One region of the Leclercia sp. GHBNCSD genome, then DNA from elsewhere that is predicted to be linked to it. Evidence: predicted binding sites of a transcription regulator. Region 1 holds the regulator's gene; each other region holds the start of a gene.

Region 1 (10,022 bases):
TCGCTGCCGGTCAACCTGGAGCAGCTCAAGCGCATGCGACGCATTCGTGAATTTGACGATCTGATCACCGCGAAAATCCATGGCTTTGCCGATGCGATTGACTACTATCGCCAGTGCAGCGCCATGCCGTTGCTGAATCAAATCACCCGGCCTACGCTGATTATTCACGCGAAAGACGATCCGTTTATGGATCATCACTCGATTCCGGCGCCGGAACATTTACCGGCAAACGTAGAGTATCAACTGACCGAACATGGTGGGCACGTGGGCTTTATCAGCGGAACGCTGCGTAGACCGCAGATGTGGCTGGAGACACGTATCCCGGACTGGCTAACCCCCTATCTGGAAAAATAGACATGATCATTCCCTGGCAGGATCTGGCTCCCGAAACGCTGGATAATCTGATTGAAAGCTTTGTGTTACGCGAAGGCACCGATTATGGTGAAGAGGAACGTTCGCTTGAGCAGAAGGTCGCTGATATCAGGCGCCAGCTGCAAAGCGGTGAGGTGCTGGTCGTATGGTCCGAGTTGCACGAAACTGTCAACATCATGCCTCGCAATCAATTTCGCGGTTAACCGCGACATCTTTCCACTCAGGGAGTTGCTATGTCCGCCAGACATCCGGTTATCGCCGTCACAGGGTCGAGTGGTGCAGGTACCACCACCACCAGCCTCGCCTTTCGTAAGATCTTCTCGCAACTGCATCTGCGTGCCGCGGAGGTCGAAGGCGACAGCTTTCACCGCTACACCCGCCCTGAGATGGATATGGCCATCCGCAAGGCCCGTGATTTAGGCAAACATATCAGCTACTTTGGCCCCGATGCTAACGACTTTGGCCTGCTGGAGCAGACCTTCGCAGAGTACGGGCGAAGCGGCACGGGCCAGTCGCGCAAATACCTGCATACCTATGACGAAGCGGTACCGTGGAACCAGGTTCCGGGCACCTTTACGCCCTGGCAGCCGCTGCCAGAACCCACCGACGTGCTGTTTTATGAAGGTCTGCACGGCGGGGTCGTCACGCCGCACCATGACGTGGCGCGCCATGTCGATCTGCTGGTGGGCGTCGTACCCATTGTAAACCTGGAGTGGATCCAGAAGCTGACGCGGGATACCAGCGAACGCGGCCATTCCCGAGAAGCGGTGATGGATTCGGTGGTTCGCTCCATGGAAGATTACATTAACTTCCTCACGCCGCAGTTTTCCCGCACCCATATTAACTTCCAGCGCGTCCCGACCGTGGACACCTCTAACCCCTTTGCCGCAAAAGCGATCCCGTCGCTGGATGAGAGCTTTGTGGTGATCCATTTCCGCAATCTGGACAATATCGATTACCCCTGGCTGCTGGCGATGCTGCAGGGCTCGTTTATCTCGCACATGAATACGCTGGTGGTCCCGGGCGGGAAGATGGGACTGGCGATGGAGTTGATCATGACGCCGCTGGTACAGCGGTTAATGGAAGGGAAGAAGATCGATTGAGGCTTGTAGGCCGGGCAAACGAAGTGCCGCCCGGCGTTTGATCCAGGACTTACGCCTCGATCACTTCATACGAATGGGTAATATTGACCGCTTTTTCCAGCATCAGCGCCACGGAGCAGTACTTCTCCGCAGAGAGATCCACCGCGCGGGAGACCGCAGCCTCTTTTAGCGCTTTGCCGGTTACCACGAAATGAAGGTTGATATGGGTAAAGAGACGCGGCGCTTCATCCCGGCGCTCTGAAGTCAGTTTCACTTCGCAATCGGTCACATCGTGACGCCCTTTTTGCAGAATCGAGACCACGTCGATAGCGCTGCATCCCCCTGCCGCCATCAGAACCACTTCCATCGGGCTGGGTGCTTTATCACCGGAGTTGCCATCCATCAGAATCTGGTGCCCCGAGGCGGACTCACCGAGGAACGTTAACCCTTCAACCCATTTCACACGTGCTTGCATTTTAACTCACTCCAGGCTTGCATTTTTTCTGTCAGATTACGCGCCAGTAACAATTCTGGCAAAGGAAGTCGACCTGCATCAAGCTGAAGCGAGACACCAGGAGACACGCGGCAAAACCTATGCTAAAACAGTCGTGATGCTACAGTAATACATTGACGTTGCACATGTATGCAGAGGACATCACACATTACAGGCTGCTAATTATTGTGACAGCCAGATCCCCAGGTAAGGGGAAGAATTCGATTGCAACCCCAGAGCGAAGGTAGAAAGCCTGACTCTGGAGACAGCTTATAACAGAGGATAACAGCGCATGGTGCTTGGCAAACCGCAAACAGACCCGACTCTCGAATGGTTCTTGTCTCATTGCCACATTCATAAGTACCCATCGAAGAGCACGCTGATTCACCAGGGTGAAAAAGCGGAAACGTTGTATTACATCGTCAAAGGCTCAGTGGCAGTGCTGATCAAAGATGAAGAAGGCAAAGAGATGATCCTCTCTTACCTGAATCAGGGAGACTTTATCGGTGAACTGGGCCTGTTTGAAGAAGGTCAGGAGCGTAGCGCCTGGGTCCGGGCAAAAACTGCGTGTGAAGTGGCTGAGATCTCTTATAAGAAATTCCGCCAGCTGATCCAGGTTAACCCGGATATCCTGATGCGCCTCTCTTCGCAGATGGCTCGCCGTCTGCAGGTCACCTCTGAGAAAGTGGGTAACCTCGCCTTCCTGGACGTGACGGGCCGTATCGCTCAGACGCTGCTGAACCTGGCGAAACAGCCAGACGCCATGACCCACCCGGACGGTATGCAAATTAAAATTACCCGTCAGGAGATCGGTCAGATCGTCGGTTGTTCCCGTGAGACAGTGGGTCGTATTCTGAAAATGCTGGAAGATCAGAACCTGATTTCCGCCCACGGTAAAACCATCGTGGTTTACGGAACACGTTAATTCCGCTAAGACGGCGTGGCATCGCATGATGACACGCCGTTTTTGTCTCTCTCACCCATGTGGCGCAGGCTCATTTATCACCCGGAAGTTAACTACGCACTACGGCAAACCCTGGTGCTGTGTCTCCCTGTGGCTGTGGGGTTAGTTCTCGGTTATCTGCAATACGGCCTTCTGTTTTCTCTTGTTCCCGCCTGCTGCAACATTGCGGGTCTCGACACGCCCCATAAACGCTTTTTTAAACGCCTGATAATTGGCGGCTGCCTGTTTGCCGGCTGTAGTCTGGCGGTACAATTGCTGCTGGCGCGTGATATTCCGCTGCCCCTCATTCTGACCGCACTGGCGATGACGTTAGGGGTCACGGCGGAGATCAGCGCCCTCCACGCCCGCCTGCTGCCCGCCTCGCTGATTGCGGCCATCTTTACCCTGAGCCTGGCGGGGAATTTACCGATCTGGGCGCCGCTGCTGATCTACGCCCTGGGGACACTCTGGTACGGGCTGTTTAACTGGTTCTGGTTCTGGCTGTGGCGGGAGCAGCCGCTGCGTGAATCCCTGAGCGTACTCTACCGCCAGCTGGCTGATTACTGTGAAGCCAAATATACCCTGCTGACCCAGCACACCGACCCGGAAAAATCGCTGCCGCCGCTGCTGGCGCGCCAGCAGAAGGTGGTGGACCTGATTAGTCAGTGTTACCAGCAACTGCATATGCTGGCGGCGAACAGGAATCATGAATACAAGCGGCTGCTGCGTATCTTCCAGGTGGGGCTGGATCTGCAGGAGCATATCTCCGTTAGCCTGCATCATCCGCAAGAGGTGCAAAAGCTGGTCGAGCGCAGCCACGCTGAAGCGGTGATCCGCTGGAACGCGCAGACCGTCGCCGCCCGGCTGCGGGTATTGGCCGACGATATTCTCTATCACCGCTATCCCACCCGCTTTAACATGGACAAACAGCTCGGCGCGCTGGAGAAAATTGCCCGCCAGCATGCGGATAACCCGGTCGGCCAGTTCGCCGCCTGGCACTTCAGCCGTATTGCCCGCGTGCTTCGCACCCAACGCCCGCTCTACCCGCGTGACCTGATGGCGGATAAGCAGAAGCGCCTGCCGCTGATCCCCGCCCTGAGAAGCTATCTGTCGCTAAAGTCTGCCGCCCTGCGTAATGCGGCACGTATCAGCGTCATGCTGAGTATCGCCAGCCTGATGGGTATGGCGCTGCACCTGCCTAAGCCTTACTGGATCTTAATGACCGTTCTGCTGGTGACGCAAAACGGCTACAGCGCCACGCGGGTGCGCATCCTCCACCGGGCAGGCGGCACGATGGCGGGGCTGATTATTGCGGGGATCACCCTGCACCTTCACGTCCCGGAAGGCTATACCCTGACGGGTATGCTGCTGGTAACGCTGGTGAGTTACCTCATCATCCGTAAGAACTACGGCTGGGCGACGGTGGGCTTTACGCTGACCGCGGTCTACACCCTGCAACTGATTACGCTCAATGGTGAGCAGTTTATTATCGCCCGGCTGGCAGATACGCTGATTGGCTGCCTGATTGCCTTTGGCGGCATGGTGTGGCTGTGGCCGCAGTGGCAGAGCGGATTGCTGCGACAGAACGCCCACGACGCGCTGGAGGCCGACCAGGAGGCCATCCGCCTGATCCTCAGCGACGATCCGCAACCCACGCCGCTGGCCTGGCAGCGCATGAAGGTCAACCAGGCGCATAATGCCCTGTTCAACTCCCTCAACCAGGCGATGCAGGAGCCGGGCTTCAATTCGGCCTATCTGGCGGATATGAAACTGTGGGTGACGCACAGCCAGTTTATCGTCGAGCATATCAACGCAATGACGACCCTGGCGCGGGAGCATACGATGCTGACGCCAGACCTGGCGCAGCGTTATTTGCAGTCGTGTGAAATCGGCCTTCAGCGCTGCCAGCAGCGCCTGGAGTATGATGAGCCGGGTGAGAGTGGGGACAGCAATATTCTGGAAGCGCCAGAGACGCTGACGCACGGCCCGATGAGCACGCTGGAACAGCATCTGCAGCGCATTCTGGGGCATCTGAATACTATGCACACCATTTCGTCGGTGGCCTGGCGCCAGCGTCCACATCATGGCATCTGGTTGATCCGGCGTTTGAAACGCACACCGTATTAAACGCCGGGTGGCGCTGCGCTTACCCGGCCTACGGTCTTGTAGGCCCGTGCAAGCGTAGCGCCGCCGGGCTACACAGCTACTGCTGAACCACCCGCTTCACCGCCTGCGCAAAGCGGGTCATCCCCTCTTCGATATCCTGGCTTTCCACCAGCAGCGACGGCGCAAAGCGCATCACGTCCGGCCCGGCGTTGAGCACCATCGTCCCTTCGCTGGCGGCGGCGTAGAGAAAATCGCGCGCCCGGCCTTTGTACTGCGGCTTCAGTTCGGCACCAATCAACAGTCCCATGCCACGGATATCACTGAAGACATCGTACTGCGCATCGATCTGCTGGAGATGCTTCACAAACTGCTCGCGCTTCGTATTGACGCCGCTCAGCACTTCCGGGGTATTGATGATATCGAACGCCGCTCCGGCAACCGCGCACGCCAGCGGGTTGCCGCCATAGGTCGAGCCGTGAGAGCCCACGTGGAATGCCGATGCGATATCCTGCGTGGTGAGCACGGCGCTCACCGGGAAGCCACCCCCGAGCGCTTTGGCGCTGGTCAGGATGTCCGGCGTCACGCCGTAGTGCATATAAGCAAAGAGATCCCCAGTACGGCCCATGCCGCTCTGCACTTCGTCAAAGACCAGCAGGGCCTGGTGCTGATCGCACAGATCGCGTAGCCCCTGCAGGAATTCTGGCGTTGCCGCCATCACGCCGCCTTCACCCTGGATCGGCTCAACCACCACCGCGCAGGTGTGATCGTCCATCACCGCTTTTACCGCATGCAGATCGTTAAACGGCACGTGGATGATGTCGGCCGGTTTCGGGCCAAAACCATCGGAATATTTTGGCTGACCGCCCACGGTCACGGTAAACAGCGAACGGCCATGAAACGCATTGTGGAAGGCGATGATTTTGGTTTTAAACGGGCTGTGGCGGGTGGAGGCGTAATAACGGGCCAGCTTGAAAGCGGTTTCGTTGGCTTCGGTGCCGGAGTTCATAAACAGCACACGCTCGGCAAAGGTAGCCTCGATGATTTTGCGCCCGAGACGTAGCGCAGGTTCGTTGGTAAAGACGTTGCTGGTGTGCCACAGGGTTTCGCCCTGGGTTTTCAGCGCCTCGACCAGCGCCGGGTGGCAGTGACCTAACGCCGTCACCGCAATGCCGCCCGCAAAATCAATGTACTCTTTGCCCTGCTGATCCCAGACGCGGCTGCCTTTCCCCTTCACCGGGATAAACTCAGCCGGTGCATAAACTGGCAGTATCACTTCATCGAATGTTGCGCGCGTAATTGCAGATTGTTCAGTTGCCATGTAACCCCACCCTTTTTTAAGTACAAAGCAGAAGTGAAAATATAATCACGAAATATGCTTAAAAAATCACTTTATGGCAACTAAAAATCAACGATTGAGGAAATTAGCCAGCAGCTGGTGGCCCTGTTCGCTGAGAATGCTTTCGGGGTGGAACTGCACCCCTTCCAGATCCCATTCACGGTGACGGATACCCATGATCTCCTGCGTTTCGCTCCAGGCGGTGACCTCAAAGCAGTCGGGTAAGGTGGGCGGATCGATAATCAGTGAGTGATAGCGGGTGACGGTAAGGGGGTTGTTCAGACCGCAGAAAACTCCGACGCCGTTGTGCGTCACCGGGGAGGTTTTGCCATGCATCACTTTCGCTGCCCGCACAATGGTGGCGCCAAAGACCTGGGCGATGGCCTGATGCCCGAGGCAGACGCCCAGAATCGGCACTTCACCGGCATAGCGCTGGATCACCGCCAGCGAGATGCCAGACTCATCCGGCGTGCAGGGGCCGGGGGAGATAACGATTTTTTGCGGATTGAGCGTGGCGACATCCTCCAGCGAGAGTGCGTCGTTGCGCCGGACCACCACCTCCGCCCCCAGCTCGCAAAAATACTGGTACAGGTTCCAGGTGAAGGAATCGTAGTTATCAATCAGCAGAATCATGGCGGCTCCTGAAAAAATGGCCGCCCTATTCTACTCAGTTTCCCCGGCTTCGCTTACCACTTTACTGAAGATTGCGTTCAACGCGCTCAGATCCCCCATCGCACCGCTCTGGTTGGCCTGCGCCCACTCTTCCGGATCGATATCGCGCCAGTCAAGCTGGTAGCCCGCATGGATCGCCAGCTGCTCAAAGAAGATGCGCTGAACAATACCGTTGCCGATGCGGAACGGATGCAGAACGTTGATCTCGCAATAGTAGTGGCTGAGGCGGTTAATGAACTCCTCTCTCTCCAGCCCAACGAGATAGCCCTCCTCCTCCAGATCCTGCATCAGGGCGTTGCCCTCTTTTTCGATGTAGGCGAAGTGGCAGAAGCGGGTATCGCCCTGGTAAATATCCATCTCACGAATATCACCCGCCCAGTCAAAGATATCCTGATAGATATGCTGATGAATGGCGCACAGATGTGGGAGGCCGCGCAGCAGCGGCCCCAGCCCCAGGGTTGCCGCTCGCAGTGCGGTAAATTCATACGCCGCCTGCGCCAGACGCTCCGCCTGGCGGATGCCCAGCCGGTTACGCATGACATTCAGGCCGGGATAGAGATAGGGATCGCGATCGTTGCCGTATTTATCGCTCATACTGCCTCCTGAGCTCCTCAAGACGCAGTTCTGCCTCGTCGGCATTGAGCGTGACTAAGGGACTATCGACGCCTTCAAGACGGCGACTGGCCTGAAAATTCGCGTTTCGCTGTTGTTCCCAAAGACGGGATTTTTGCTTATCAGTGAGTTTTTTCACCCTTTTCCTCCCTGCTTGTGCCCGTGTTGCCACAAGTATAAGCAGCAAACTGCGGTTTCGCAGGGAGGTAAAGGCAACGCGGGCAAAACCTGCCCGCGCCATTACGGATTAAGGCAGGACTTTCGCAGAGAGGATAACTATCGGTTTTGACGGCACATTCTGGTAAGGGCCGACGTCGTGCGTCTGCACCTGAGAAATTTTATCGGCTACATCCATGCCTTTCACAATTTTACCAAATACCGCATAGCCAAAGTCACGCTGGCCGTGGTCAAGGAAGGCGTTGTCCGCCACGTTGAGGAAGAACTGGCTGGTTGCGCTGTCTTTATCGGCGGTACGCGCCATAGAGATGGTGCCGCGGGTGTTACGCAGGCCGTTATCCGCTTCGTTCTTGATTGGCGGGTTTGGCTGCTTCTGCTGCATCTGATCGTTGAAGCCGCCGCCCTGCACCATAAAGCCCGGGATCACACGGTGGAACGTAGTGCCGTTATAAAAACCGCTGTTGACATAATCGAGGAAGTTTTTCACAGAAACGGGAGCTTTCTGACTGTTCAGTTCCAGCTCAATGTTGCCGGCAGAGGTGGTCAACAGAACGTGCGGGTCTCCTTTCGCTGCCAGCGCAGCAGGAGAGAGGGCTGAAAGAGCGAATACAGCCGCGACAGCCGCCAGAGTTGATTTGAGCATGAGAATTCCTTAACAAAGCGCAGTAAAGAAAGCGAATGGCTTGATTCTAAAGAGCAGTATGAATCCAGGCCAGCCCTTTACCTAATTTTACCTATTTGAAACAGATGTAACCGCCCGGCAAAGTCGTGCCAGCACCATTAACGTGATTAATATCACTATTTATAATGCAATGAATGATTAATTTGACCTAAAAGATTTAATTAGATCACATTCACGATTAAAATCTGGCCGCTCGCAGCGCAGCCAATGCGCTTTACACTTCTCTTCACAGGCCAGTCATGACTAACAGCAATCGTATCAAGCTCACATGGATCAGCTTCTTCTCCTACGCCCTCACCGGTGCGTTGGTAATTGTCACCGGGATGGTGATGGGAAATATCGCAGACTATTTCAACCTGCCCGTTTCCAGCATGAGTAACACCTTCACCTTTCTTAACGCCGGGATCCTGATCTCCATTTTTCTCAATGCCTGGCTGATGGAAATCGTCCCACTGAAAACCCAGCTGCGTTTTGGCTTTGTGCTGATGGTGCTTGCCGTGGCGGGTCTGATGCTCAGCCATAGCATCGCATTGTTCTCCGCCGCCATGTTTGTGCTGGGTCTGGTCAGCGGCATCACCATGTCGATTGGTACCTTCCTCATTACCCACATGTATGAAGGCCGTCAGCGCGGCGCGCGACTGCTCTTCACCGACTCCTTCTTCAGCATGGCAGGGATGATCTTCCCGATTGTGGCCGCCGCGCTGCTGGCCCGCAGCATTGAGTGGTACTGGGTTTACGCCTGCATTGGTCTGGTCTACGTGGCGATCTTTATTCTGACCTTCGGCTGTGACTTCCCGGTCCTGGGCAAAAAAGCGCAGACCACCAGCGAGCCGGTGGTGAAAGAAAAATGGGGGATTGGTGTCCTGTTCCTCTCCATCGCCGCCCTCTGCTACATCCTGGGTCAACTGGGCTTTATCTCTTGGGTGCCGGAGTATGCCAAAGGTCTGGGGATGAGCCTGAACGATGCCGGTAAGCTGGTGAGTGACTTCTGGATGTCCTACATGTTCGGCATGTGGGCGTTCAGCTTTATCCTGCGCTTCTTCGATCTGCAGCGGATCCTCACCGTGCTGGCGGGCGCCGCCACCGTGCTGATGTACCTGTTTATCAACGGCTCTCCGGAGCAGATGCCGTGGTTTATCCTGACGCTCGGCTTCTTCTCCAGCGCCATTTACACCTCGATCATCACTCTGGGCTCCCTGCAGACCAAAGTGGCTTCGCCGAAGCTGGTTAACTTCGTGCTGACCTGCGGCACCATCGGCACCATGCTGACCTTCGTGGTAACCGGCCCGATTGTGGCGCACAGCGGCCCGCTGGCAGCGTTACACACCGCCAATGGTCTTTATGCCGTGGTATTTGTAATGTGCCTGGTGCTGGGCTTCGTCACCCGCCACCGCCAGCATAACGCGGCGGCAGCGACGCACTAATCCTTATGCCCCTTTGCGCTCAGTAAAGGGGCTGTTTTTGGTAAAGCATACCTCTTCCCCACCGCTGTCCATCTGAACCCATGTCTGGGCTAACTGCGTGGCGGCAATGACCCTGCCCTGACG
Region 2 (10,022 bases), on a different contig from region 1:
AAAGCTATTAATTAGCGTCAGCAGCGCCTGCTCGATATTGTTGTTCGCCATGACCAGCAACTGACGGTTAAACGGCAAAGAGTAGTTCTGTAGTACGCTGCGATACCCTTCCAGCATTTGTTTGCTGGCAATGTCATCTTCAGTTTCCATCAGCAGGGCAATGTTACGATGTCCTTTTCCCAGCACGTATCGACAGGCACTTTCGGTGGCAAAAGCGTAGTTATAGCCCTGGCTGGCACTGCCTTTTGTCGAAAAATCATCAAAAGCGATTACGTTGCTGGCAACCTCACCGCCGGGTTTCCCCAGCGTCACGACGGCGACACACTGATGTTGAAGACTTTCAATGGCAGCCTGCTGTTCCGATACGTTATTAACGTATTGAATAATCAGCGACTTATTCAGATTTTTAACCGCCAGGGACAGTTGCGGCAACAGGATTGCGCTAAAATCAGCCTCATGGGCGGGGAGAACCATACCGACCTGATTTGACGTATTGCTCGCCAGATTTTGCGCAGCAAAGCTGGGACGGTAATTGAGTTCTTCTACCGCCCGTAATACGGCCTCGCGGCTCTCTTCACGAACGCCACGTGCTCCGGTCAGCACGCGCGAAACGGTAGCCCGGGAAACATTGGCTAATTTTGAAACATCATCAATGGTTGTCATGGTGTCGTCTGTATTACGGTGTTCTCCCTATAATAACATAAGTACGGGCAGGATTTAGCCACCTGGTTCAGTTGCCTGTGCTCCGTAAAGGCAACCATGCCGCACCGCGAACGCCGCTGGCATCGCCAAACCTGGCTTTAACGATGGCAGTCCGACAAGTCGGTGAAAAAATGTATTTGCCAACGGCCTCTGGAAGATCCTGGTACAGGCTTTCCACGTTCGACAGTCCTCCTCCCAGAACGATGGCATGGGGGTCAAGGATGTTGATGACACCCGCAATACTCCGGGAAAACGCATCAATAAAGTGATGATAATGCGCCACCGCGCGAGGCTCCTTCTCGTGTACCGCTGCCATAATGACCTCCGAACTGAAGGCTGTATCATGACGAGCATTGAAACGACGACTAAAGCCAGTGCCTGAAATATAGCTTTCCACGCAGTTTACATGCTGGCAATAGCAGGGCTCCACCGGGCCATCCAGTTCGTAGCGCCAGCCGGGAAGCGGATTATGACCCCATTCGCCCACAATCGCATTGGGTCCACTTAGTAGTTGGCCGTTGACCACCACACCGCCACCACAGCCTGTACCCACAATGACGCCAAACACCGTACCGTATCCTTTACCCGCCCCATCAACGGCCTCAGACAAGGTAAAACAGTCGGCATCATTGGCCAGAAAGACGGGCTGATCGAGCAACACCGTCAGGTCGCGCTTTAAATTCTCGCCATTCAGCACCAGACAGTTACAGTTTTTAATGAGTCCGCTCAGAGGATCGATCGCCCCCGGTAAACCTACGCCGACCGTAAAGTCGACCTGCGTGGCGGAGCGGATGCCATTGATCATCTCTGTCAGGTTATCCAGAAATCCCCGGTAGTTGTCTTTGTAAGTTGGACGGCGTTCACGCAGGACAACAGCGCCGGTAGCGTCCAGCAAGACGGCTTCCATTTTGGTGCCGCCAATGTCCAGGCCGAGATGGTACATAATGCTTCTCCTGAAAAAAGAAGAGAGGCATTGCCTCTCTTAAATCACGCAACACTCAATGACGAGTTCTGTAGATATCAATAAGCTCGGTGACGAGCTCTTTGGCGAGGATGGAGGTCATCAGGTGATCCTGGGCATGTACCATCACCAGCGTCATTTTGGTTTTGCCTTCGCCTTCATCGGCTTCAATAAGTTGGGTTTGCACCAGATGCGCTTCACGTGCGAAATGTTGCGCCTGTTTCATTTTTTCATCCGCATCGGCAAAGTCTCCTGCTTTAGCGCTTTGAAGTGCTTCGAAACACAGGCTGCGGGACTGTCCGGCATTAATGATGATGCCCATAATTTGTTCTTCTAATTCCATAACATCCTCTGGCAGTAAATACGTTTATGCAGTTTCAGATTGACCCACAGGCTGGGCCTGCTCTTTTTCACCAGATTCCTGATTAAGAAGCTGTTTTTCATAAGCTTTCAGGAATGGGTAATACATAATGACCGCCGTTACCATGCAGATTAAGCACATGATGACCGGACTGAATGCCCAGTTGGCGGCCCATGAGGCACCAATTGGGGCTGGCGTTGTCCAGGGTGTCATTGAGACCACACGTGCGACCAGACCCAAATCCAGCGCAAACCAGGCCAGCGTGGCATTGACCATCGGAACCAGGACGAATGGAAGGAAGAACAGCGGGTTCATAATCACAGGCGCACCGAACAAAATCGGTTCGTTAATGTTAAACAGGCCGGGAACGACGCCCATACGACCAATGGTGCGAAGATGTACAGCTTTGCTGCGCATAAGCAAAAGCGCCAGCGGGAGCGTAGAGCCTACACCGCCAATCAGCAGATAGTGATCCCAGAACCCCTGCACATAGATGTGGGGGATCGCCGTTCCTGCGGCCATCGCGGCCTGGTTTACAGAGAGGTTTGCCATCCAGAATGGATTCATGATGCCGGTAACGATCAGCGCACCGTGGATACCCGCAAACCAAAGGATCTGACACACCAAAACAGACAGCAAAATGGCAGGCAATGTATCAGAAGCCGCGACCAGCGGTTTCACCAACGACATAATAGCTTCCGGGATAATCATCCCGAGCTGCGCTTCGATGAACAGATTCAGCGGATGCAGCGTCAGTACCACCGCCAGCACCGGAATTAAAATCTCAAACGAGCGGGCTACGCCGGTCGGCACTTCAGGCGGCAGACGGATAGTAATATTATTGCGACGCAGAAAAGCATACAGTTCGGTAGTATAAATCGACACCAGCAGTGCGGTGAAAATGCCCTGCCCGGAAAAATAGGCTGTTGATACCATGCCATCTTTTAAGGGCGCAGCGACCAGTAAAAAGCCCATCAGCGACAGCATCCCAGACGTCAGCGGGTCCAGCCCATGATGACGTGCCAGGCTAGCAGCCACACCCACTGAGATGAATATTGTCATAATCCCCATGCTGAAGTTAAACGGCAACATCAGGTTTTCACGATGGTCTAATGAAAACTGCAACCAGGCGCGGGCGAAGCCCCAACTGGTATCTGGTGAGAAGGGCGGGAATATAAACACCAGCATAAACGAGCCGACAATCATAAAGGGCAGGGCAAGAATAAACCCGTCACGGATCGAAGTGACATACTTTTGCTGGCCAATTGCACCAGCCATAGGCGTGATTTTTCGCTCTATCATGCTGATTAATTTAGAGTACAGGGCGCTCATGTTGATGTCCTTTAGTTATTTTTTTCAATCAGTGAAAGGGCAAAATCTAAAACTGCGCCTCCCTTTTGCATGCCGTAATCCATCATGTTGATGGGCTCGACCTTGATTCCATAGGGGTTGGCTTTGTTCTGAAGATCTTTTTGCATGTACTTCACCTGTGGTCCCAGCAGCACCACCTGATAATTCCCCACCTGTTGTTCAAACTCCGCGACCCCAAAGGCTTTGATATCAACGGATAAGCTGCGTTTTTCAGCCTCTTCCAACATTTTTTTAACCAGAAGGCTGGTAGACATTCCGGCGGAACAGCAAAGCATGATTTTCTTCATAAAAACTCCTGACCAGGTAATAACGATGAGCGGACTATAATCTTTACGGATTCATAACGGAAAGCGCTTTCCGTATGCGGATCCATTAAATGTGAGCGCGATCACCTGATGCAGGCTTTTACTTTGTCGGGATGTAGGGGATGATCGCCGAACTTTCCTGTCCTCTATAGGCCTCGCTATGAGCATTCAGTTTATGAATGTTGCTGTGACACTGATTGAGCAGCGCGTTACTCCTTTTGCCAACCTACTCACCCGCAGCCCCCACATAACAGCGATGCGGGACAGCTTTGCGCTGGCGATGCCGTTTGTCATAGTGGGTAGCGTGATGGTTCCCCTTATCTTTCCGCCATTTTCCGTTAATCCCGGTGCGTGGTATGGCGCGGCATATCAGGCCATTCGGCCGATGCTGCTGCCGACGTTTGAATTGACCATTGGGCTCGTAGCGCTGATCATTGCTTTTGGCGCCAGTGCCAGTCTGGGCAAGCAGTATCAGCTGCCGGAACGGCTTTCTGGCCTGACGGGATGCCTGGCCTTTCTGGTATTTATCGGTTTCAAAGAGACGGATAACAGCAATGCTTTTCTTGGTGGGATTGGGATATTTAGCGCTTTAATATCAAGCTTCTACACGATTGAAGTAATGCGGCTCTTTTACCGGCGTGGCTGGTGTATCCGCCTGCCGGAGGAGGTTCCGGTGATGACGCGCAATGGTTTCCAGCTTCTGATGCCTCTGCTCGCCATCATGCTTTCTATTACCCTGGTTAATGCACTTCTGAAGCAGAACACCGGCATGATTTTACCGGACATGATAAGCGAAGCTTTTCGTCCGCTCATCATCGCCTCAGATACGCTCACCGCTCTTATTATTTCTATTGTTATCTGCAACTTACTGTGGTTTATCGGCATACATGGCGCATTGATTGTCACCGGTATCATGAACCCTTTCTGGATGACTTATCTCTTTGAAAACCAACAGGCGCTGGCGAATAACGTGACGCCTCTACCTCATATCTATCTGCAGGGTTTCTGGGATTTTTATCTGCTAATCGGTGGGATTGGCTCAACGCTGCCGCTGATCTTCATGGCCCTGCGTAGTCGCTCGCGTCAGTTAAAAAGCGTCAGTAAAATCGGGCTTATTCCCTCGTTGTTTAATATTAATGAGCCAGTACTTTTTGGCTTTCCGATCATCCTTAATCCGTTGTTTTTAGTTCCATTTATTTGTGTTCCAGTGATAAATGCTTGTCTTGCCTGGTATCTTACTCACCTTGGGGTGCTTGACCGCGCGGTTGCGATGTTACCCTGGTCGATGCCCGCCCCGCTGGGTGCCGCCTGGTCAGCAAACGGCAGCTGGAAGAACCTGTTTATGTGTTTGTTCGCATTCTTCAATGCCTGGATGATTTACCGCCCGTTTTTCAACGTTTATGAACGGCAACTGGTAGAATCAGAAAGCAAATAATCCTCCGCTTTCCCTTATCTTTTCCAGCCAGCGCGCGTAAGCCGCTGGCTTTTAAATTCCCCCCCTTCGAACCTGTGTGATCAGCATCACAATTTATTTCCCATTATTTTTGATTATGTGATTTAAACCGGCAATTACGGAAAGCGCTTTCCATAATTGGATGTACATTTCCATTTTTGATCCGTAGATTTCCAGTCGCGCCATAAGACGCTCTTTCACTCAGAAAAAGAAAAAGGAAATTTATGAACAGGTTGAACCGATTAATACCTCTGGCTCTTCTCATCAACGCGGCTGTCTGCGGTATCGCGCAGGCAGAGCAGTACGACTTTAAACTGCACGGTTATATGCGTTCGGGCATTCTGGCGAACTCCGATGGCAACCGTGCTGACTCTGTCGGCCTGATGCCGGACGGCAAATGGCGTCTCGGCAATGAAGAAGATACGAAGATTGAACTGATCCCGCAGGTGACGCTGAAATCTGACGCCGGTCCGGTTGCCAAAATTCAGGCCAATATTACCCATCAGAGCAAATGCACCTCCGACTGGAACTGTCAGGACGATGACGGCAAAGAGGTACAGTTCCGTGAAGGGTACGTTGAATTAAGCAACCTGGATTTTGCGCCAGATGTGACGTTCTGGGGCGGCAAACGTTACAGCAGCTCGAACACCTCCAGCCACCAGTTTGACTGGGAGTACATTCAGTACAACGGTACGGGCGGCGGTTTTGACAATCTCGATCTTGGCTTCGCGCGTTTCGATGCGGGCGTTTACGCCTTCTCTACTACAGATGAAGCCAAAGCGTACCCGGTAGATAAAGGCGATCAGGGGTACCCGGATGACTACTCTCTCAACCTGTGGTTGAAGAAAATTGGCGGCACGGGCTTTGACCTGGAGTTGATTGGCCACCACATGAACCGCAATGAAAACCACCCTACCTCTGCCGAAAAAGGCTATGGCGTTACAGGGGTCTACAACTTTGAAGGTTTCTGGGGTCTGACGGGGGGATATTCCAAAGTGGTGATGCAGTACGGCCGGGGGCTAGCGGCGGGTGACTCGCTGGGCAAAAACGGCTGGGGCTGGGCAAACCTGGATGATACCCAATCCTGGCGTGTGATCCTGGACAGCATGGCTTCTCTGGGCAGAGTCGATATATCGACCTTTGCTTATTACCAGAAAGACAAAAACTACCGTTGGTGGAGCAGCGATGCTGATGGTTGGGGCCGTACCAGTTGGGTTGCTGGAGTGCGTCCATATCATCAGATAACCAAAAACTTCGCCATGCAGTATGAGCTGGGCTACGAATATCTCGATGACGAAAACTATAAAGGCGTCAACGGGAAAGGCAAAGGCGGTCTGACCAAAGTGACCATCGCCCCGACGCTGACCTTTGAATCGGGATACTGGAATCGGCCACAGTTGCGCTTCTTTGTAACCTACGCGAAGTGGGATAAAGGCGTCTCTGATGCCCTGGACGGTAACTATAACTGGGATACCAACACTCTCTCCGCCGGTGGCTATAGCCGCAGCGGTGAGAGTGACACGGTGAACTTCGGCGTTCAGGCTGAAGTGTGGTTCTAAGGAGAGAATAAAATGATTCAACCTATCCAAAAAATATTGTTAGTTTCACTGCTCTCTGCGCTGGGCTGCGCGGGAGCAATGGCGGCAGAACAGTCGCATTTCGAGCACTTCATTACGCGTGATGGCGCGAAGCTAATGGACGGTGAAACGACCTTCCGTTTTGCTGGCATTCACGCACCGGAACTGCATCGCATCGAAGATGATGCCCGCGGTGTCTGTAAAGCTGACCCGCGCGGCTGGGGGCAATATTTCAAATGGCCGACGCCGGAAGAACAGGCGAACTGGATCAAAGCCATGGTGGCAACAGGTGCGAAAGCGCAGCGTGTTTATGTGCTCTCCGTTCAACAGGAAAACGATACTGCCTGTGAACGCGAAACGCACATCCTGGCCCCGCAAAGCACGGATGGTATGCCTCGGCTTAATGAAAAAGCGATGAAGGTCTATGACAACATGATCGCCGAAGCCGACAAACAGGGGTTACGCCTGATTTTACCTTTTATCGATCACTGGTGGTGGTGGGGAGGACGTGAGCAACTTGCGGCCTTCTACAATGAAAAGCCAGAAGATTTTTACCGCACCGACAGCAAAACCTACAGAGCCTATCAGGACGTTATCCGCCAGGTTATCACCCGTACGAACACCGTGACGGGGCGTGCTTATTCTGATGAGAAGGCGATCATGGCCTGGGAAACAGGCAACGAACTGGAGGACACCAATGCCGCGTTCCTGCATGAGACGGCGGCGTGGATCCGCAAATGGGCGCCAAATCAGCTGATCGTTGATGGTACCTACAAGAAGATTAACGAATTTGCGTTAAGCGATCCGAACGTCGATATCGTCAGCAATCATTACTACACCAATGCCGATAACAATCATCCCGATCAGGTGCGTAAAGACCTGACCGCTATTAGCGGTAAGAAAGCCTATCTGGTCGGGGAATTTGGCCTGCTCGACCATACGCAGCTTAATGACATCATGCAGGCAATTGTCCACACCGACGTGAATGGTGCGCAAGCAGTGGGAGGCTTCATCTGGGGCTTCCGTGGACATCGTCATGACGGCGGATTCTACTGGCACAAAGAGTATACCGGCCACTACAGTTACCACCTGCCTGGCTTCCCGATCGAAGGGAAAGCCAACCAGGAAACGGAAGTAGTGGATCTGGTAAGGAAGGCGTCAGCGCAAATGTCAGGCCTGAGCCAGGTTCCGCCGTTGCCGGTTCCTGATGCACCCGCACTACGTGCGACAGATTCTCCGTTCGCCATCAACTGGATGGGGGCAGCCGTTGGTCGTAGCTATGACGTTGAACGTTCCGAGGCGGAGACCGGTCCATGGACGCGGGTTGGAGAGAACATCTCAGACGGAGTAAATGAGTGGAACCCGGCAACCATGAATCTGTTCCGTGATGATTACCGCAGTTTGCAACTGGGTAAGACTTACTATTACCGTGTGATTGCCAAGAACGAGAGTGGAGCATCTGAGCCCTCCAATGTGATCGGTGTGAAACACACAAAGCAGAACCAGGCTCCAATAGTCACTGTGGAAGATTCGCTGACAACTTCTCAGGATAAAGGGGTGTTGTTGCATGCAGAGTGGACGGACGACAACCTGCCGGGCCGTGAGGTAAAGGTTGGCTGGGCTGGCAGGGATGATGCGAACGTACATTTCTGTGATGCGACGAAAGCGCAAACCCGCGCATGGTTCTCGGCTCCTGGTGACTATACTCTCACCTTTACCGCCGATGATGGACTGCTGAAAAGCAGCAAAACCGTCAAAGTCTCGGTTAAAAAGGCGGAGGGTCAAACCCCTGCGGATTACTGCAACTTTGCCGGAGGTGTGCTGGAAGTACAAAAAGGGAAGTTGTATGCGGTAAAGAGTAAGGAAAATGTACTCTCCATCGGCGATGACGGCTTCCTTGGCCCCTTTGCCAACGAAGGGGATAAGGTGAACTGGCAGGTGAACGCGCCATGGGAAGGACTGTATACCCTGCGCGTCAATTTTAATGCTAAGTGGGGTGGAAAAAAGAATTCTTTCGTGGTGAACGGGGGGGCACCAGTTGCTATTGAGTTCCCTCAGACTGACGAAAAAGGCCATCAGATAGAGATCCCGGTGACGCTAAAAGCCGGTAAAAACAGCATTGACTTTGGTCGTTTCGCCGGCGACTGGGGCTACATGTTTATCAAATCTATCGAAATAAATGCAGAGTAGTTATTTTGACCGCGTCCATCGGGCGCGGTTTTTTTATTAGCGGAGGAGTTATGACCCGGTATACATTCCCGGAAGGTTTTTTATGGGGTGCTGCGGCATCTGGCCCACAAACCGAAGGCACGGCTGGTAAACCGCACTGTTCCATCTGGGACAGTTGGTTTTCCGAACAACCACAGCGTTTTTATCAGCAAACAGGCCCCCAACGTGTTTGCGAGACTTACACCAAATATAAAGAAGATGTCGCCCTGATGAAGCAGACAGGGTTTAACTCTTTCCGGACCTCTATCCAGTGGTCACGCCTGATCGACGACTTTGAATCCGGAGAGCCGAACGCCGATGCCGTTCGCTTCTATAACGACTATCTCGATGAGATGATCGCCAACGGTATCGAGCCGATGGTCAACCTGTATCACTTTGATATGCCAGAGATACTGCAGAAAAAATATGGTGGCTTTGAATCTGCGCATGTAGCGGAATTGTTTGCCCGTTTCGCGCGTACCGCTTTCTCTTTGTTCGGCCACAAAGTGAAATACTGGATCACCTTCAACGAGCCGATTGTCCCGGTGGAAGGCGGATATTTGTATGACTTCCACTATCCGTGCAAAAAGGACGGAAAGCTGGCGGCACAGGTAGCATTTAACATTATGCTGGCCCATGCGAAAGCGGTGCAGGTGTTTCGTGAGCGAGCAGAGAGCGGTGAAATTGGCGTGGTGCTGAATCTGACGCCGACCTACACACGTAGTGATTCAGCGGAAGATAAAAAAGCGGCCTGGTATGCAGACCTGCTGTTTAACCGCAGCTTCCTTGATCCATTGGTTAAACACCAGTTCCCAAAAGAGCTGTGTGAGCTTCTGGCGTTTCATCATTGCCTGCCGGAAGCCACCCCGGAAGACGCTCGCCTGATTACCGACTCCAGAATTGATTTTCTCGGCGTGAACTATTACGTACCGCGACGCGTTCAGGCGCGAGAATCAGCTTACACGCTCGAATACTTCTCCCCGGAATATTACTTCGAAAACTACGTTGATCCGAACGGACGCTTTAACCCTTACCGCGATAATAATGAAATCCTTCCTGTTGCTATCTATGATATTGCCCGCAA
Region 3 (10,022 bases), 570 kb from region 1:
GCGGTGATCAGCCCCTGCTGCGCCGCATGCTTCAGCACCTGACGCATGGTCTGTTCGTCAGTGGCGGTTTCACGCGCCAGGTCGCGTACCCACCAGGGGTCGTCGCGGAACAGCGCCTGCGCTTTTTGCCAGACGGCCTGCTGCTCCGGGGTAAAGCCCGCTTTATGATCCGGCAGATGCAGCCAGCCGTGGTAGCTGTGTAGCTCCCCGCTCTCGCGCATCCGCTCGATCAGCAGCAGCACCAGGGCTTCATCCTCCATCGGCAGCGCCATGCGACGCAGGCGCTCGCGCCCGGGGCCAGGTTCATCCTGATGCTGCTGATGATAGATTGCCAGCACATCGAGAATTTTACGCTGCCAGCGTGCGGCAACCGGGGTGTTTAACAGACTGTTTCCGGCCTGGATGAACGTCGGCTGCTGCGTCAGCTGACGCAGTCCTTCTCCGCTGAGCTGGCGTGCCCAGCCAAAGTCATCCAGATTCACCGCCCCACGCTCCAGGTGCGCCAGCAGGGCGCTGCGGTCATCCGTCGCCGTCTCAAGCGTCGCCAGCCAGTTCAGGTACTCCGGCTTACGCTTTCCGCGACGCGGGGGATTAAGCGTCACGACCCGCGCCCCGGCCAGGGTGACGCGGGCAGAAATATCGCGCAGCACCAGCCGATCGTTGCCGGCCAGCCACAGAGGGGTGTCAAAGACCAGCTCCGCCAGCGCCCCCTCCAGCAGCGAGACACGTCCCGTCACGTGGCTGGCGGCATGGTGAATATGCAGCGGCTGCCACTGCGCGAGCGGTACATCGCTCTGCAGGGAGACAATCACCCGCGTGGCCGGCTCCGGCGGCGCTTCGGCCAGCAGCCAGTCGCCGCGGTTCAGCTCAGCTTTTTCCGTATCACCCACCAGATTCAGGGCAATACGCTGTCCGGCGTGCGCCTGTTCGACAGGCTGATTCTGCGCGTGCAACCCGCGAATACGTACCGGCTTGTTGACTCCGGTCAGCCACAGGCTGTCACCCACGCGCACCTCGCCAGACAGCGCCGTGCCGGTCACCACCAGCCCCGCCCCTTTCACGGTAAAGGCGCGGTCGATAGCCAGCCGAAAACGGTGATGGTCAGCATGGGCGCGCTCAGGGAGCTGTTGCAGATGATCGCGCAGGGCATCGATTCCCCGCCCTTCGGTGGCGACGGTGACAAACAGCGTGGCATCCGCGAAGCCATAATCGCGCAGGGTCGCCAGCACCTCCTCGCGCACCGCCTCCACCCGCTCCTCATCGACGCGATCGGCTTTGGTCAGCGCCACCGTCAGCTGCGGGTTGCCGGTCAGACTGAGGATCTGCAGATGCTCGCGCGTCTGCGCCATCACCCCGTCATCACAGGCCACCACCAGCAGGGCGTGATCGATACCGCCCACCCCCGCCAGCATGTTGGATAAAAACTTTTCGTGCCCCGGCACGTCAATAAACCCCAGCACCCGGCCATCCGGCTGCGGCCAGTAGGCATAACCCAGATCGATGGTCATACCGCGCTTTTTCTCTTCCGGCAGTCGGTCGGCGTTGACGCCGGTGATCGCCTGCAACAACGTCGTTTTGCCATGGTCAACATGACCGGCAGTGGCAATAATCATTTCAACAACATCTCCAGAAACAGTGCTTCATCTTCCAGGCAACGTAAATCCAGCCACAGGCGCCCGTCCTTGATCCGTCCGAGCACCGGCACGGGCAGCGAGCGCCAGCGCAATGCCAGCGCGTCCAGCTGGCCGCCGCGCCCGTCACGCGGGGTAAAGGTCAGTGCCGCGCCGGGCAGACGATCCACCGGCAGCGACCCGCTGCCCGGCTGCGACAGGCAATCTTCCACCCGCACCTCGAAGTCAGGGTAGTGTGCAGCAATGTCTGTCAGCAGCCGCTCCCCCTGACGGTGAATGGAGGCGGCATCGCGGCTCAACAGGCGCAGCGTCGGCAGCCGTTCGGCCAGCGTCTCCGGATGAAGATAGAGGCGCAAGGTCGCCTCCAGCGCGGCGAGGGTCATTTTATCCGCCCGCAGGGCGCGTTTCAGTGGATGCTGTTGCAATCTGGCAATCAGCTCGCGCTTACCGACAATAATCCCCGCCTGCGGACCGCCTAACAGCTTATCCCCCGAGAAGCTCACCAGGCTGACACCGGCGGCAATCAGCGCCTGGGGCATCGGCTCTTTCGGCAGGCCATAGCGGCTGAGATCCACCAGCGAACCGCTGCCCAGATCGACGACCACCGGCACCTCTTTCTCCTGCCCGATGCGCACCAGCTCGGCTTCGTCGACGGCATGAGTAAAGCCTTCGATGTGGTAGTTACTGGTATGCACCTTCATCAACAGAGCGGTGTTTTCATTGATGGCTGCGGCGTAATCCCGGTCGTGGGTACGGTTGGTGGTGCCCACCTCGCGAAGCTGGCACCCGGCCTGGGTCATCACATCCGGGATGCGAAACGCGCCGCCAATCTCCACCAGCTCACCGCGGGAGACCACCACCTCTTTGCCGCTTGCCGTCGCGGCCAGCATCAGCAGCACCGCCGCAGCGTTGTTATTCACAATGCAGGCATCTTCCGCCCCGGTGAGCTGGCACAGCAGCGCCGCCAGCGCGCGGTCGCGGTGGCCGCGTCCGGCACCGTCGAGATCGTACTCCAGGGTCACTGGCACCTGCATCGCCTGGGTGACCGCGGCAACCGCCTCCTCTGCCAGCAGCGCGCGCCCCAGATTGGTATGCAGCACGGTGCCCGTCAGGTTGATGACCGGGCGCAGGCCCGTGGCGTCATCCTGCGCCAGCCGCTTTTCGGTCTCCTGGGCCCAGTCGTCGCACCACGCTGGCAGGCGGTTGTCGGCGCGGATCCCGGCGCGGGCTTCGTCCTGTAACAGACGCAAGGTCTCCACCGTTCGGCTGTGACCAAACCGGGCAATAATGGCAGTAAGACGGGCATCGCGAAGCAGACGATCGGTCGCGGGGAGTTGGCTGTAGAGAGCGTGCTGAGTAGTCATGAATATGCCTGACAGTTAGGTATTTTCCCCCCTCCCGACGGGAGAGGGAGTCAATGTCAGGAGCGATTGTACCGCGTCCGGCAAGGAAGTGTTATCGACGACATCAAGCCTTTGGCGGTTCGGTACGGGCGAAACTTTCACGCTGGAAGAGGGTTTCCGCCAGCTTAACCAGCAGCGGACGATCGACGCACCAGCCCGGTGAAACCCGGCGGAAATTGAGGTAGCCGATGGCGCAGGCGATGGCGATGGTCGCCAGATTGACGCTGTCGGTGGCAATTTTCCCGTCGCGGATCAGCTGCTCACAATGATCGAGACTGCGAGCGATTTTCTCGCGCTGACGCAGCAGCTCGGTCTCGGATTGCTGCGCCGCCGGGCGGGCCTGTTCACGCACGGAGGCTAACGCCGCATCCATGATCCCATCCGCCAGCGCCTCGATTTGCCGGATAGCCAGCGCCGCTTTCGGTTCACGGGGGATCATCGCCGGGGCGATATCCAGCAGTTCGATATAGCTGGCAATGATGGGGGAATCGAACCAGTGTTCACCGTCATCGGTTACCAGCGCCGGGACTTTGCCCAGGGGATTGTACTGCGCGACACCGCTTTCAGCCTGATAGGGCTGTTCATTAACAAATTCAAAAGTGATGCCTTTCTCCAGCAGGAGAATGGAGATTTTACGTACAAAGGGACTGGTATAACTGCCGATGAGTTTCATTGCCTGCTCCTTATCCGCCAACAAAAGCATAAGTATGGCTCAGGCAAAGAAAAAAGGCAGGCGATGCATCGCGCATGCCTGCCTTTCAGGGGATTAATGGTCGAGATAGAGGTAGTGCATCCAGCTGGTCATACGCAACAGGACCTTACGCATCACGGAAACATGCGAGAAGTGATCGGAGTAAACCGCCACCTGGGCATAGATACCGTCAGGCAGAGCGTCCACGTCGGCGTTCGGCTCCAGTTCAATGGTGCCCAGCACGCCGTCGGTACCCGGCACTACCGTCAGGGACTGCAGCGAGCCCTGCGCCTGGTAAGAACCGCCCGGCACCACCGGCAGAATGCTGGTGAGCTTGCCAGAGAACACCTGGCCCGGCAGGGCGTTGAATACCACTTCAGCTTCATCGCCCGGTTTCAGACGCAGCAACGAGTTCTGGCGGAACTGCGCCACAATCTGCCGTTTCTGCTCAGGAATGAACACCATCACCGGACGCAGCGGCAGTGAAGCCGCATAGGTCCCCGGACGAATCAGCACCTGGGTGATGTAGCCGTTGCTCGGCGCCCGGATGATGGTCTGGTCCAGGTTGTAGGTGGCTTCGGCCAGCTGGGCGCGCAGAGAGGCGATTTGCGACTGTTCGCCGTTAGACATGCTTTCTAACTGGCTCTGGATCTGCACCTGTTCCGCCACCGACGCCTTCACCATGGCGTCCTGCGCCAGGTAGTTTTGCCGCGCGTTATCGATGTCGCTTTCAGAGAACGGATTCACCTTCGCCCGGCTGCCTTTCACATAACGCTGATAGTCTTTGAACAGACGGTCACGCTCGGCGGAGACGCGGGTGGTATTCGATTGTGCTTCCGTAAGCTGGGCTTTCAGAACATCAATATTGTGTGTCGCCGTCACCAGGTCGGCCTGGAGCCGATCGACGCGCGCTTTATACCTGCCCGGGTCGATTTTAAATAACACTTCGCCCTTTTTAATGAGCTGGTTATTTTTATCGGTCACTTCGGTTACTACCCCTGTAACCTGCGGCGTAATCGGAATTGAGATAACCGCTTTCTGCGCCGTAAACGTATAGGGGTGGTTATAGTTCATTAATAAAATAAGGCCGGCCACGATAAATACGCCGCCTAACGTTGCGGTCGCCAGCGTCCACTGGTTTACCGGGATACGGAATATTTTAAAGATGGCCCATGCAAACGCGACATAGGTCAATATGATCAACAGATCCATGATTATCGCTCCGGCGTATTCTTGTCAGCAACGGGCGGCACGGCGGCCAGTTTTTGTTCCAGCTCGGCTACGCGCTTCGCCAGCGCATCTACGTCGGGGCTACGGTCCGGGGGCTGAATGTGGTTCTGCATTCCCCAGCCGCGCTCTGGCTGGTAGAGCGTGGCCCAAATCCACAGAAATGGCCAGATGGCATGGAGCGTAAACAGGCTTATCCATCCCGCCGTATGGATCGCATCGGCATGAGGATGGTTGCGCTTTTTGGCCATATTATAAGGAATGTCATGGATAGCGATGATTCCATAGAAAAGAACCAGGAAAACAAAAATCAACACACCCAGCGCAAAATAGTTGAGAAACATATTTGCCTCGCTAAATAAATCAACAACTCATTTAAGTAATTAAATGGTAAGCAAGCATATTAATTCACTGGTAAGTACACGATCGTGATATTAATATTTCAGAGCCGGGGAGTATGGTTTTTCGTTATATCTCCATGCAAGTTTATAAGCGTGACAAAATATATCCTGAATAATAATAGACTTAAATTTACAATATGGATTACTTTAGCTTATAACTTTTTGCCACACCACATCACAGATATTTAATTTTGGCGATAAGTGTTGTTGACTTACATCCTGGCGCTGTTCGCCAAAGCAGAAGTTGTCTGCGATCACATCCAGAGAAATCCGCATAAAAATTTTTTGTGGTTTTGATCACACTCCAGAAACAAACTCGCGACTTCTAAATGTGATTTACTTCACATTTAAGGGGTTATATTGTCGCCTTCACGTCCATTGTATTTTTTTTACACATCAATTTTGTGATATTCATCACGCCATTCCTCACCACACCCCCCACATTTACGTGATTAAGATCACATAAATTTTGCCCATCTGGACAGTGAAACAATTAAGTGCCAGATTTCACGACATCAGAACAGTGCAGGCTACCTCTGCCACCGCATTCACAACAAACCTCGGGCCGAAGGCCTGCGTAAACAAAAAGAAGGGGTGTTTTATGTCATCCGATTTCAAGATCAAAGTTCAAAGCTTTGGTCGTTTCCTCAGCAACATGGTGATGCCAAATATCGGCGCGTTTATCGCGTGGGGTATCATCACCGCGTTATTTATTCCGACAGGGTGGTTGCCTAACGAAACGCTGGCAAAACTTGTAGGCCCAATGATCACCTATCTACTGCCGCTGCTCATCGGTTATACCGGTGGTCGTCTGGTTGGCGGTGACCGTGGCGGCGTGGTCGGTGCTATCACCACCATGGGTGTTATTGTCGGTGCGGATATGCCGATGTTCCTCGGCGCAATGATTGCCGGTCCACTGGGCGGCTGGGCAATTAAGAAATTTGACGTCTGGGTTGATGGCAAGATCAAATCCGGCTTCGAAATGCTGGTGAACAACTTCTCTGCCGGCATCATCGGTATGATCCTGGCGATTCTGGCGTTCCTCGGCATTGGCCCTGCAGTTGAAGTACTTTCCAAACTGCTGGCGGCGGGCGTTAACTTCATGGTTGCCCACGACATGCTGCCGCTGGCGTCCATCTTTGTTGAACCGGCGAAAATTCTGTTCCTTAACAACGCCATCAACCACGGTATCTTCTCACCGCTGGGTATTCAGCAGTCTCACGATCTCGGCAAGTCTATCTTCTTCCTGATTGAAGCGAACCCGGGTCCAGGTATGGGCATCCTGCTGGCGTACATCTTCTTCGGTCGCGGCAGTGCGAAACAGTCTGCGGGCGGTGCGGCAATCATCCACTTCCTGGGTGGTATCCACGAAATTTACTTCCCGTACGTGCTGATGAACCCACGTCTGATCCTCGCCGTTATCCTCGGCGGTATGACCGGTGTGTTCACCCTGAGCGTGCTGGGTGGCGGTCTGGTTTCTCCGGCTTCTCCGGGTTCTATCCTGGCAGTACTGGCGATGACCCCGAAAGGTGCTTACTTCGCTAACCTCGCGGCAATCTTTGCAGCTATGGCAGTCTCCTTCATCGTGGCATCTATCCTGCTGAAAACCAGCAAAGTGAAAGAAGAAGACGATATCGAAGCGGCAACCCGTCGTATGCAGGACATGAAAGCCCAGTCTAAAGGCGCAACGCCGCTGGCTGCGGGCGATGTCTCTAACGACCTGAGCCATGTTCGTAAAATCATCGTTGCCTGCGACGCCGGTATGGGCTCCAGCGCCATGGGTGCAGGCGTACTGCGTAAGAAAGTGGCGGATGCCGGTCTGTCTCAGATCTCCGTTACCAACAGCGCCATTAACAGCCTGCCGCCGGATGTTGACCTGGTCATCACCCACCGCGACCTGACCGAGCGTGCGATGCGCCAGGTACCGCAGGCGCAGCACATTTCGCTGACCAACTTCCTCGACAGCGGCCTGTATACCAGCCTGACCGAACGCCTGGTGGCGGCACAGCGTCACGAAGAAAACGAAGTGAAAGTGCGTACCAGCCTGCAGGACAGCTTTGACGAGAGCAACAGCCACCTGTTCCGTCTGGGTGCAGAGAACATCTTCCTTGGCCGTACCGCGAGCAATAAAGAAGAAGCGATTCGCTTTGCCGGTGAGCAGCTGGTGAAAGGCGGCTACGTTCAGCCAGAATATGTTGAAGCGATGCTGGAACGTGAAAAACTGACCCCGACCTACCTGGGCGAATCCATTGCGGTACCGCACGGTACGGTTGAAGCGAAAGATCGCGTTCTGAAAACCGGCGTGGTGTTCTGTCAGTACCCGGCAGGCGTGCGCTTCGGTGAAGAAGAAGATGACATCGCCCGTCTGGTAATTGGTATCGCGGCCCGTAACAACGAGCACATTCAGGTGATTACCAGCCTGACCAATGCCCTGGACGATGAGAGTGTTATCGAACGTCTGGCTAACACCACCAGCGTAGAAGAAGTTCTGGCGCTGCTGAACAAGTAAGTTAAGCAAACCTCCCTCTCCCCGTTGGGGAGAGGGCTAGGGTGAGGGGAAATTCGCGTGGTTCCTCACCCCAGCCCTCTCGGGTAAAAACATTGATGAAGGTTAATACTATGAAAGCATTACATTTTGGCGCAGGTAACATCGGTCGTGGCTTTATCGGTAAACTGCTGGCAGACGCGGGCATTACGCTGACATTCGCCGATGTCAACCAGACGGTACTTGATGCCCTGAATGCACGTCATAGCTATCAGGTGCATGTGGTTGGCGAAAACGAGCAGGTTGAAACCGTGACCGGCGTCAACGCGGTCAGCAGCATTGGCGACGACGTTATCGATCTGATTGCCGGGGTTGACCTGGTGACGACCGCCGTCGGTCCGGTGGTGCTGGAGCGCATCGCGCCAGCGGTGGCGAAAGGTCTGGCCAAACGTAAGGCCCAGGGTAACGACGCCCCGCTGAATATCATCGCCTGTGAAAACATGGTGCGTGGAACCAGCCAGCTGAAAGGCCACGTGATGGCCGCGGTAGCCGATGAAGATAAAGCCTGGGTTGAAGAGCACGTTGGCTTTGTTGATTCCGCCGTAGACCGTATTGTGCCACCGTCCGCCTCTGCCACGCACGATCCGCTGGAAGTGACCGTCGAGACCTTCAGCGAATGGATTGTCGACAAAACCCAGTTTAAAGGCCCACTGCCTGACATTGCTGGCATGGAATTAACTGATAACCTGATGGCATTTGTCGAACGTAAGCTCTTCACGCTGAACACCGGGCATGCTATAACCGCCTACCTCGGTAAATTAGCCGGTCATCAGACCATTCGTGACGCCATTCTCGATGAGAAGGTCCGCGCCGTGGTAAAAGGTGCAATGGATGAGAGCGGCGCGGTATTGATTAAACGCTACGGTTTTGATGCCGATAAGCACGCGGCATACATTCAGAAAATCCTCGGTCGTTTTGAAAACCCGTATCTGAAAGATGACGTTGAGCGCGTTGGCCGTCAGCCGCTGCGCAAACTGAGTGCGGGCGATCGCCTGATTAAGCCGCTGCTCGGCACCCTGGAATATGGTCTGCCGCACGCCAACCTGGTCAAAGGCATTGCCGCCGCGATGCACTACCGCAGCGAAGAAGATCCGCAGGCGCAGGAGCTGGCGCAGTTAATTGCTGAGAAAGGTCCACAGGCCGCGCTGGCGCAGGTATCCGGTCTGGATGCCAACAGCGACGTGGTCGTGGAGGCGGTGAACGACTATAACGCAACCAAATGATGCAGGAACTGGCGCAGGTCATCCTGCGCCCGGAAGATAGATTGTCAGATATGCAGGCAATAATGGAACAAACCCAGGCCTTTGAAAACCGTGTGCTGGAGCGTCTGAATGCTGGCAAAACCGTTCGAAGTTTCCTGATATCCGCCGTCGAGTTATTAACCGAGGCGGTGAATATCCTGGTGCTTCAGGTGTTTCGCAAAGACGACTACGCAGTGAAATACGCAGTTGAACCGTTGCTCGACGGTGACGGCCCCTTGGGCGATTTATCTGTACGTCTGAAACTGATCTATGGCCTGGGCGTCATCAGCCGTCACGAGTATGAAGATGCGGAACTGCTGATGGCGTTGCGCGAGGAGCTCAATCACGACGGCAACGACTATTCGTTTACCGACGACGAGATCCTCGGTCCGCTGGGCGAGCTGCATTGCGTTACCGCCCTGCCCCCGGCGCCGCATTTTGATACCAGCGATCCTGAGCTTTACGCCATGCAGAAACAGCGTTATCAGCAGATTGTTCGCTCCACCATGGTACTCTCCCTGACCGAGCTGATTTCCCGAATCAGCTTAAAAAAAGCGTTTCAGAAGTAAGCCTGCGCACATTCGTGTATCCTTTGTGGTAATTCCCCCTGTTTTTAGAGCCATTTGTTATGAAAGAAGTCGAAAAGAGTGAAATTAAACGTCTGAGCGATCGTCTGGATCTGATCCGCCACCAGCAGGCCAGCCTCTCTCTGGTTGATGCCGCAGAGAAGTACGCCGAACTAGAAAAAGAGAAAGCGACGCTGGAAACTGAGATCGAACGTCTGCGCAGCGTGCACAGCCAGAAGCTGAGCAAAGAGGCGCAAAAGCTCACTAAGCTGCCGTTCCGCCGTGCGATCACCAAGAAAGAGCAGGCCGATATGGGC

The links. Region 1 encodes CRP, which controls carbon source genes, mostly activating them, when cyclic AMP is high. Its sites were predicted from a motif close to ATGTGANNNNNNTCACAT; they were not measured.
Region 2: a site for CRP is predicted at 5,210-5,227, ahead of ACT3IC_RS22685 (maltoporin). Genes of this name have one in related genera too.
Region 3: a site for CRP is predicted at 5,683-5,700, ahead of ACT3IC_RS08825 (PTS mannitol transporter subunit IICBA). Genes of this name have one in related genera too.

Annotation. Positions count from the first base shown of each region.
Region 1 is NZ_JBQVYO010000001.1:2,390,389-2,400,410, reverse strand. Features, by position in the region: gene ACT3IC_RS11545 (hydrolase) at 1-354, shown strand, start outside; gene ACT3IC_RS11540 (YheU family protein) at 357-575, shown strand; gene ACT3IC_RS11535 (phosphoribulokinase) at 606-1,475, shown strand; gene ACT3IC_RS11530 (OsmC family protein) at 1,525-1,929, opposite strand; gene crp (cAMP-activated global transcriptional regulator CRP) at 2,240-2,872, shown strand; gene ACT3IC_RS11520 (YccS/YhfK family putative transporter) at 2,930-5,017, shown strand; gene argD (bifunctional acetylornithine/succinyldiaminopimelate transaminase) at 5,094-6,314, opposite strand; gene pabA (aminodeoxychorismate synthase component 2) at 6,402-6,965, opposite strand; gene ACT3IC_RS11505 (putative adenosine monophosphate-protein transferase Fic) at 6,996-7,598, opposite strand; gene ACT3IC_RS11500 (YhfG family protein) at 7,588-7,755, opposite strand; gene ppiA (peptidylprolyl isomerase A) at 7,864-8,436, opposite strand; gene tsgA (MFS transporter TsgA) at 8,715-9,899, shown strand; gene ACT3IC_RS11485 (cytosine deaminase) at 9,903-10,022, opposite strand, start outside.
Region 2 is NZ_JBQVYO010000003.1:20,602-30,623, reverse strand. Features, by position in the region: gene ACT3IC_RS22715 (LacI family DNA-binding transcriptional regulator) at 1-663, opposite strand, end outside; gene ACT3IC_RS22710 (ROK family protein) at 731-1,645, opposite strand; gene ACT3IC_RS22705 (PTS lactose/cellobiose transporter subunit IIA) at 1,701-2,006, opposite strand; gene ACT3IC_RS22700 (PTS sugar transporter subunit IIC) at 2,031-3,356, opposite strand; gene ACT3IC_RS22695 (PTS sugar transporter subunit IIB) at 3,368-3,682, opposite strand; gene ACT3IC_RS22690 (PTS sugar transporter subunit IIC) at 3,861-5,135, shown strand; gene ACT3IC_RS22685 (maltoporin) at 5,378-6,712, shown strand; gene ACT3IC_RS22680 (CBM35 domain-containing protein) at 6,725-8,920, shown strand; gene ACT3IC_RS22675 (glycoside hydrolase family 1 protein) at 8,971-10,022, shown strand, end outside.
Region 3 is NZ_JBQVYO010000001.1:1,815,797-1,825,818, forward strand. Features, by position in the region: gene selB (selenocysteine-specific translation elongation factor) at 1-1,613, opposite strand, end outside; gene selA (L-seryl-tRNA(Sec) selenium transferase) at 1,610-2,995, opposite strand; gene ACT3IC_RS08810 (glutathione S-transferase) at 3,099-3,707, opposite strand; gene ACT3IC_RS08815 (HlyD family secretion protein) at 3,801-4,937, opposite strand; gene ACT3IC_RS08820 (DUF3302 domain-containing protein) at 4,940-5,296, opposite strand; gene ACT3IC_RS08825 (PTS mannitol transporter subunit IICBA) at 5,955-7,862, shown strand; gene mtlD (mannitol-1-phosphate 5-dehydrogenase) at 7,973-9,121, shown strand; gene mtlR (mannitol operon repressor MtlR) at 9,118-9,708, shown strand; gene ACT3IC_RS08840 (YibL family ribosome-associated protein) at 9,768-10,022, shown strand, end outside.